DNA from 2 places in the Megasphaera intestinihominis genome. Region 1 is predicted to be linked to the other one. Evidence: riboswitches for the same ligand, from Rfam matches in the RefSeq annotation. Region 1 holds a riboswitch; the other holds the start of a gene.
What was found. Region 1 has a riboswitch for S-adenosylmethionine ahead of metK (methionine adenosyltransferase). Riboswitches for the same ligand answer to the same signal wherever they lie in the genome.

Region 2: linked by a shared signal. The riboswitch ahead of cysK (cysteine synthase A) and the one ahead of metK (methionine adenosyltransferase) in region 1 are both predicted to bind S-adenosylmethionine.

Annotation. Positions count from the first base shown of each region.
Region 1 is NZ_JBBMEU010000037.1:2,715-7,318, forward strand. It holds gene coaBC (bifunctional phosphopantothenoylcysteine decarboxylase/phosphopantothenate--cysteine ligase CoaBC) at 1-737, shown strand, start outside; gene WMO23_RS07205 (hypothetical protein) at 990-2,252, opposite strand; SAM riboswitch class I at 2,389-2,489, shown strand; gene metK (methionine adenosyltransferase) at 2,550-3,740, shown strand; gene priA (replication restart helicase PriA) at 3,866-4,604, shown strand, end outside.
Region 2 is NZ_JBBMEU010000025.1:17,922-22,525, forward strand. It holds gene WMO23_RS05490 (sulfate ABC transporter substrate-binding protein) at 1-875, opposite strand, end outside; gene cysK (cysteine synthase A) at 908-1,840, opposite strand; SAM riboswitch class I at 1,919-2,017, opposite strand; gene WMO23_RS05500 (carbon starvation CstA family protein) at 2,418-4,115, opposite strand; gene WMO23_RS05505 (hypothetical protein) at 4,409-4,604, opposite strand, start outside.

The sequences.
Region 1 (4,604 bases):
TCGACGGCGTCGGCCGCCTGCCCGAACCGGATACCATCGTCGACTACATCGAGCTCCTGGCCTGCCGCAATGACCTCCTGAAAGGGAAAAAGGTCATCGTCACGGCTGGCGGCACGCGGGAACCTATCGACCCGGTCCGCTTCATCGGCAATCATTCCAGCGGCCGCATGGGCTTTGCCATCGCCAAGGCTGCCGTCATGGCCGGTGCTGAAGTCACCCTCGTCGCCGGGACGACGGATAACCTCAAGACACCTGTAGGCCTGGCCCGCCGCATTGATGTCGGCAGTACGCGTGACATGAAAGCTGCCGTCGATTCCTATTATGACGACTGCGACCTGGTCATCAAAGCCGCAGCTGTCGCCGATTACCGTTCGGCCCATCCGGCGGAAAACAAGATCAAGAAAAACGACGATACCCTGACCATCGAAATGGCCAAGAACCCGGATATCCTCTATGGCCTGGGCCAGCGCAAGACCCATCAGACCCTGGTCGGCTTTGCTGCCGAAACGACGAATGTCATCGAATACGGCACGAAGAAGCTCAAGAAGAAGAACCTCGACATGCTCGTCGCCAACGACGTCAGTGCCGAAGGAGCCGGCTTCAAAGGGACGACCAACATCGCCACCCTGCTTTTCCCGGACGGCTCTATGGAAAAATTAGAAAAAATGGATAAAGACGAACTCGCTGCCATCATCGTAGCCCGCGCGGCTGCCATTATGGCGAAAAAGAATAGTTGATAGCAGGGAGTTTGCAGAAAAAGGACTGTCGCATGTGCGACAGTCCTTTTTAGCAGTCAGCAGCTAGCTGTTAGCAGTTAGCAAATGAATTTAACTTTAAAAGTATCTTTACAAACTATGGGCCGATCACAAAAAAATACACGGCCCGTGGCCTTGTGCGTAGGGGACGCCTGGAAGGCGTCCCGCTGTGATATTCGATCATAGCCCATTCGGGCTTAATAGTATGTTTTTTTAATCACGAACCACGAGCCACTAACCACTAACCCGCCCTACGATGGCTTTGGCGAAGCCGTTGAGGTTGGTCGGGCCGACGGAGAGGATGGGGCAGTTATTTTCTTTGGCTTCCGTAATGGCCCAGCGGACGAGGGGCGTCTTGCCGTCTTCCAGGTTGACGACTAAGAGGGACGCTTCTTTCAGCATCCGGTCATCGCCCGGCTGGCCGCTGATGAGGAGGACGGCACCGAAACGGCGCTGGATGCGGCGCTGCCAGTCGGGATCGCCGCCGGCCAGGGCTATCTGACGGCCCGTGAGGAAGCGGTCCAGCTGGCGCGTATAATCGCGCTGGGTCATGAAGGAGGGCAGGTCCAGGCCGCGGTCTTCCGGGTCCCGGACGGAACGCGACGCTTCCTGGGGCGTCACTTTCCGCGGCGCCTGGCCTTTGGTCATATCCGGCCGCACCTGGCGCTTGTTGAGTTCCTTGCGCAGGGCCAGGAGTTCGGCAATCTGGCTGGATGCCGTTTCCTTTATCTTTTCGATATACTGTTCCTGCTTGCGGATACGGTCTTCATACTGTTTGCGGTCCTGTTCGCGGCCCGTCCTTTCCGCATCGAGTTCCTGGCGCAGCCGTTCCAGTTCAGAAAGGACGGCCGTGCGGTTCTTGGCTTCCAGGCGCAGGCGCAGGAGTTCTTCCCGGTCGGCGTCCATCTGGGCTTTTTCTTCCCGCAGCTGCTGAAGTTCTTCTTTTTCTTTGCCCATCATCATGGCCGGCGTTTCCTGGCCGCCAGTGACGGCTTCGTCGGACCAGGGCTGGTCGCAGATGACCATGAGATAGATGCCCAGGGCATGGGCTGCCGCGTGCTTGGCCATCTGCACGTCTTCAAAGACGTCGGTCAAGCCGAGAATCTGACTGTCCGTCTGGAGCATGAGCAGGTCGATGATGCCCATATAGGAAAAAGATTCCATAGTCTGCGCCATATCGTAGCGTTCGAGGTGGATCGTGCCGGCGTAGATTTCTTCCGGGTTCTGTTTGGACGTATAATACGTATTGATGAGCAGCCGGTCGGCCGTCCGTTCGTAGATGCGCAGTACCAAGGCGTCTTCCTGGTCTGTGCCGGTGTGGCGGCTGAAGGTCAGCCGTTCCTGGGAAAGAAGGGTCGTCACCAGGCTCGGGGTCTTGTACCATTTGCCGAATACTTCTACCCGCTTGGCCAGCCGCAGGTCGCCGGGCTTGCTGCAGGTTGCATAATCAAAATAAGGGTCGTTGAAGAATATATCTCTAGGCCGCAATTTGGTCATATCTAATCATCCTTTCTATCTTCTCCATTATAACCCTGCCTATAGGGCAACGTCTAGTAGACAATGTTTTTTAGGCATAAAAAACACTTGCAAAATAGGCGGACTTGAATTATAATGGATGAGCAAACCAAATAAAGAACCATCAAGAGACGACGGAGGGACTGGCCCTGTGATGTCGCAGCAACCTTCAGCTATGAAAGGTGCTAATTCCAGCAGTGATATACTGGCAGATGGGGATTAGAAGCCCCTCTCATGAAGTCATGGATGAGGGGAATTTTTTTTTAAGGAGGATCACTCATGGCAAAAAATCGTGAATTCTTTACATCCGAATCCGTCACCGAAGGCCATCCCGATAAAATGGCTGACCAGATTTCGGACAGCATTTTGGATGCCATTCTCGCAAAAGATAAAAACGCTCGCGTTGCTTGCGAAACCCTGGTAACGACTGGTATGGTACATGTCGTCGGTGAAATTTCTACGACGTGCTACGTCGATATCCCGCACATCGTCCGCGAAACGATTCGTGACATCGGCTATACCCGCGCTAAATATGGTTTTGACTGCGACACTTGCGGCGTCCTCGTTTCCCTGGACGAACAGTCCCCGGACATCGCTATGGGCGTCGACGATGCCTTGGAAAAGAAAGAAGGCAATACGGATAAGTTCGATACTATCGGCGCTGGCGACCAGGGCATGATGTTCGGCTATGCTACCAACGAAACGGACGACTACATGCCGCTGCCGATTTCCCTGGCACACCGCCTGGCACGCCGCCTGGCCAAAGTCCGCAAAGACGGCACACTGCCGTATCTCCGTCCCGATGGCAAGACCCAGGTCACTGTCGAATATGAAGACGGCAAACCGGTCCGCATCGATACGATCGTCATTTCGGCACAGCACAGCCCCGAAGTCGGCCGCGAACAGATCGAAAGCGACCTCCTCGAATTCGTCATCAAACCGGAACTGCCGGAAGGCTTGTTCGACGACAAGACGAAACTCTTCATCAATCCGACTGGCCGTTTCGTCATCGGCGGTCCTCAGGGCGATTCGGGCCTCACAGGCCGTAAGATCATCGTCGATACCTATGGCGGCATGGCTCGTCATGGCGGCGGTGCCTTCTCCGGCAAGGACCCCACAAAAGTCGACCGCTCGGCCGCTTATGCAGCCCGTTACGTCGCCAAGAACGTCGTCGCTGCCGGCCTGGCCGATAAATGCGAAATCCAGCTGGCTTATGCCATCGGCGTAGCCCGCCCGGTTTCCATCCACGTCGAAACCTTCGGTACGGGCAAAGTCCCGAACGAAAAGATCGTCGAACTCATCGAAAAGAACTTCGACCTTCGTCCGGCTGGCATCATCGCCATGCTCGACTTGCAGCGCCCGATTTACAAACAGACCGCTGCCTATGGCCACTTCGGCCGCAACGACCTCGACCTGCCTTGGGAAAAGACAGACAAAGCCGAAACGCTCCGCAAAGAAGCCGGCTTATAAGAGGCGGTTCGATAAACTGAACATCCAGAAAAGAGGCTGTCCCATTAAGACAGCCTCTTTTTGGGTATTGAGTTTGCAGTTTGTAGTTTTTTAGTGCGACAGCCCCATACAAAGGAGGTGTCCTTTTGATTGCTGAAATCATCATCAATACGACGGCGAAACGGCTGCAGCAGACTTTTTCCTATACCGTTCCCGATGGTCTGGCCGTCCGCGTCGGCAGCCGCGTCCTCGTGCCCTTTGGTCATCGCCGGGAAGAGGGCATCGTCGTCGCCCTCCATGAACAGCTGGACGAACCGGCCGATTTCACACTGAAGCCCGTCGAAGGCCTGCTTTCGACGCAGACCGGCTTCCAGGAAGAAATGATCCGCACGGCCATCTGGATCCGCGACTACTATGTCTGCAACCTTTCCGAAGCCCTGCGCCTGTTCATGATCGACAAGAAGGGCCTGGTCCGCCAGGAAATCTTGTCCGTCGGCCCGGCTGCGCCTGTGAGTCCTGAAGGGCGGCAGCTCCAGGCCTATGTCGCCGACAAGGGGAGCCGTGAAAAGGGCAGCCTTGTCCGCCGCTTCGGCAGGGACCTCGTCGAAACGGCCCTGGCCCGCCAGGTCCTGACCAGCCGGACTTATTACAAGAACCAGATTGCCGACAAGATGGAAGACTGGCTTTCCTTCGTCCACGATGATGACGAAGACATCCTCCACGGCCGGCGGCGCCAGCAGGAACTGCTCCAGGCCTTGAAAGAGAAGGGGGAAGGGGCCGTTTCCTATTGGCAGGGCCAGGGCTACAGCCGCGACCTCATGCGCCGTCTCTGTGCGACAGGCCTGGCCCGCTGGAGCCAGCGGCCGGCCAGGACGACGAATATCC
Region 2 (4,604 bases), on a different contig from region 1:
CCGTTCTTGGCGGCCAGTTCCTGGGCCTCATCGGAATAGAGGTAGGCCAGGTATTCATGAGCCGCCTCTTCATGACCCTTGCGCCGGGCCAGGCGGTCGACGACAGCCACGCTGGGCTGGGCCAGGATACTGATGCTGGGCACGACGAGGTCGAACTTATCGGGATATTCGCGCATCGAATAAAGCGCTTCGTTTTCCCAGGCGATAAGGACGTCACCTTGTCCGTTTTCGACAAAGGTCGTCGTCGAGCCGCGGGCGCCGGAATCCATGACCGTCACATTGCGGTACAAGTCGGTCATGAAGGCCCGGGTCTTGATTTCATTTCCCCCGAAATGGTCAAGGCCCCAGCTCCAGGCGGCCAGGAAGTTCCAGCAGGCGCCGCCGCTGCTCTTCGGGTCCGGCGTAATGACGCTCACGCCGGGCTTTACCAGGTCGTCCCAGTCGCGTATCCCTTTCGGGTTCCCCTTGCGGACCAGGAAGACGATGGTCGACGTGTACGGCGCCGAATCGTTGGCGAAATCCCCCTGCCAGCCTTCATGGATGAGGCCGGCCCTTTCGATGAGCGACACATCGTGGGCCAGGGCCAGGGTCACGACATCGGCCTTGCTGCCTTCGATGACCGACCGGGCCTGACTGCCCGATCCGCCATGGGACTGGATGATGCGGATATCCTTGCCTGTCGTCTCACGATAGTGCTGCTGGAATAATTCATTGTATTCTTTATATAACTCACGGGTTGGATCATACGAGACATTGGTCAGCGTCATCGTGCCGCCGCCCCCGGCGTCATCGCTGCGTCCGCAGCCAGCCAGGGCCCCGGCGACGGCGAGTGCCGCCGAAAAAGCCAGTATAGCTATGATGCGCTTCTTGTTCATTTTCTTTCCCCCTCTATACCGGCTTAGATTCCTTACCCCTCAAATAAAGCCGTCGATAAATAGCGTTCGCCGCCATCCGGCAGGAGGACGACGATAGTCTTGCCTTCGTTTTCCGGCCGGCTGGCCAGTTCCAGGGCCGCCTGCAGCGACGCACCGGACGAAATGCCGACCAAAAGGCCGTCGGTCTTGGCGACTTCCCTGGCCCGGCCGTAGGCGTCCTCATTGGATACGTCGATCACATCATCTACGAGAGATATATCCAAAACTTTCGGGATGAACCCGGCGCCAATCCCCTGAATGGCGTGCGGGCCCGGCCGGCCGCCGTGCAGGACGGCGGAATCTTTCGGCTCGACGGCGACGATCTGGACGTCCGGCTTATGGCCTTTCAGGCCCTGGGCCGTACCGGTGATGGTGCCGCCTGTGCCGACGGACGAAATGAAGATATCTACCTTGCCGTCCGTGTCGCGCCAGATTTCTTCCGCCGTCGTCTGGCGGTGGATGGCCGGATTGGCCGGATTGTCGAACTGCTGGGGAATGAAGGCATTGCCGTAAGAATCCCTCAATTCTTCGGCTTTGCCGATGCTGCCGCGCATCCCCTCGATGCCCGGTGTCAGCACGATTTCCGCCCCCAGGGCCGACACGATCTTACGCCGTTCCAGGCTCATCGTATCGGGCATGGTCAAGATCAGGTGCAGGCCCTTCACGGCGGCGACCAGGGCCAGGCCGATGCCGGTATTGCCGCTCGTCGGTTCGATGATGACCGTATCTTTGTTGATCTTCCCCTGCCGTATCCCTTCGTCGATCATGGCTGCCGCTACGCGGTCCTTGACGCTGCCCAAGGGGTTCATGTACTCCAGCTTGGCCAGGACGCGGGCCTTGAGGCCGTGCCGAGCCTGCCAATGAGTCAGTTCCAAGAGCGGCGTGTTGCCAATCAGCTCTGTCAAATACGTTGCCACATGCTCCATGTACTCAGCTCCTTTTTGGCAAAAAGAAAAGCGCCGCCTGCTGATGCAGATGGCGCTATAAATAGACGTATGCCCATGACTTCATCTGCCAGGTTATTTCCTGCTGGAATTGGCACCTTACCTACGTAGGTTGCCGCAGCGTCATCGGGCCAGTCCCTCAGCTGCTCTGGATGAATAGGTTTCGTATTGTATTGTCCTTATGAATGGTTGTACAATACGATCATATCATACAACACATGATGGTCAAATTTTTTAAGTACCCCATGATAACATACCTCTTTGATGACTAAAATGAATAGCTTCCTATCGGAAACGTTACCAAGAGTGTACACTTTACAGAGTATATTGTCAAGGGATTTTAAGCAAAAACTTTCATATTTTACAATGTAAACGTTATACCTATGGCTTTAGATAGGAATTTAACTTTATAAATTATATTTTTTTATAAGTAAAAAGGGCTTGTTGTATATACAGCAGGCCCTTTTTAGGGATTAGCCGTTAGTGTCTAACAGCTAACCCCTAACCCCTAGCTGCTAACTGCTAACTACTGACCGCTAACTGCTGACTGCTGACACCCTCAATGCGTCGCCGTGGGCTGGGCGTCGTGATGGGCCGTTTTGTTGTCGGCGTGGACGAGTTCTTTGCCGCAGTAGTAGACGATGGAGATGGCCAGGACCATGAGGGCGATGGCCAGGACGAACTGCAGTCCTTCGATGAGGAACGACCAGTTACCCGAGGCAATCTTGATGATCAGGGCATAAGCCGATTCGACGAGGGCTGTCATGGTAACGCAGAACATGACGACCATGGGGATGTAGAGCATGAAGCTCTTGCGGCCTGTCGTCTTGAGGAAGACCGTCAGGCAGATGAGGACCATGGCCGACAGCAGCTGGTTGGCCGAGCCGAAGAGAGGCCAGATGTTCATGTAGCCGCCTAAGCAGAGCAGGAAGCCGAAGAACAAGGTGATGACCGTAGCAAAATACTTATTGACGCAGATTTTCTGGATCGTGTTCATTTCCTGTCCTTCATCGACGCTGAACAGTTCCTGGAAGGACATACGGCCGATACGGCCGACGGCATCGAGGGTCGTCAGGGCCAGGGCCGATACGCACATGGTCATGATGCAGGCAGCTGCCGTCTGGGACAGGCCGAACATGGTGAAGAAACCAGCGACGGCGCCGGAGAAGATCTGGAACGGCGTGCCCGAAGCGACGTGGCCGTTGGAAGCGGCAGCGCAGGCGATGACCAGGGAAACGACGCCTAAGACCGATTCGACGCACATGGAACCGTAGCCGACAAAGACCGAATCCTGTTCCTTATCCAGGGTCTTCGACGACGTACCGGACGAAACGAGGCTGTGGAAGCCGGAAACGGCACCGCAGGCGATGGTGATGAACAGGATTGGGAACAAATCCTTGCCGCCGACCGAGAAGGACGTGAAGGCCGGCATATTCAGCGTCGGCTGGGCGATGAAGATACCGATGACGCCGCCGGCGATCATCATGAGCAGCAGGAAGGCGCTGATGTAGTCGCGCGGCTGTTTCAGGAGCCACATGGGCATGATGGAAGCAAAGAAAATATAAGCGAAGATGATGTACAGCCAGGTCATGCGGTCCAGGTAAATCGGCAGGTCGATGCCGACATAGAGCATGGCGATCAAGAGGACGATGGCGATGACGAAGCGTACTTTTTCACTGGGATTGAACTTCTTGATGAACAGGCCAAAGGCAATGGCGACGAAGATGAACAGCATGGAAATGGAAGCGGCAGCCGCATTGGGCAGGACCATGGATCCATCCTTGGCAAAGCCATTGAACGTCGTAGCGACGATATCGCCGAAAGCGGCGATGACCAGCAGGCTGAAGACCCAGCAGAAGAGCAGGAACAGGCGGCGGCCCGTCGTGCCGATGTACTTTTCGATGAGGACGCCCATGGATTTGCCGTCATTCTTCATGGATGCGTAGAGGGCTGCGAAGTCCTGGACGGCACCGAAGAAGACGCCGCCGATCATGAGCCATAAGAAAGCCGGCAGCCAGCCGTAGGCAGCGGCGATGATCGGGCCCGTGACGGGGCCGGCACCGGTGATGGACGAGAACTGATTGGCAAAGACCGTGAACTTAGAAGACGGCGTATAATCCTGGCCATCTTCCAGGCGATGGGCCGGCGTCAGGGCGTTGGGGTCGATGCCCCACGTCTTAGCCAGCCACTTGCCATAGAACCGATAGGCTACCGCCAGGATGACGATAGCACAAGTGACTAAAACAACACCATTCATAGAAATTCCTCCTATACTCAAAAAAAACAAATGGATCTGTGCGGAGGAGCTGAAGATGTTAAGGTAAATAAAAATGAATGCCATAAAATACATCTTCGCTTCTGCGCATGTGTACGGTATAACACGATTAAAAGGGCCTGTCAAATATACTATGAAGTCATCGTCGGCGTTTTACTTATATTTTTTAAGAATAAAAAAGAGATTAAACGTTATGATTTCGTTTAATCCCTTTAACATATTACATGTCAATGTGACAATTATTTATATTTTATGGATTTCAGTTTTTTTCATCCTCAGTGCCCGGATACGCTGGCCTGGCTCGTCTGGCTGGCCTGACGGTGCTGGGCCGCACGCGGACGGCGAACCCGCTTCTTACGGGCAGCGGCTTTTTTGGCATTGGCCTGGAAATTGGCGACGATAGTCCGGGCCAGCCAGCCCATGAGACAGCCTGTCAGCAAGATCTTGACAGCCAGCAAGTCCCACGTCGTC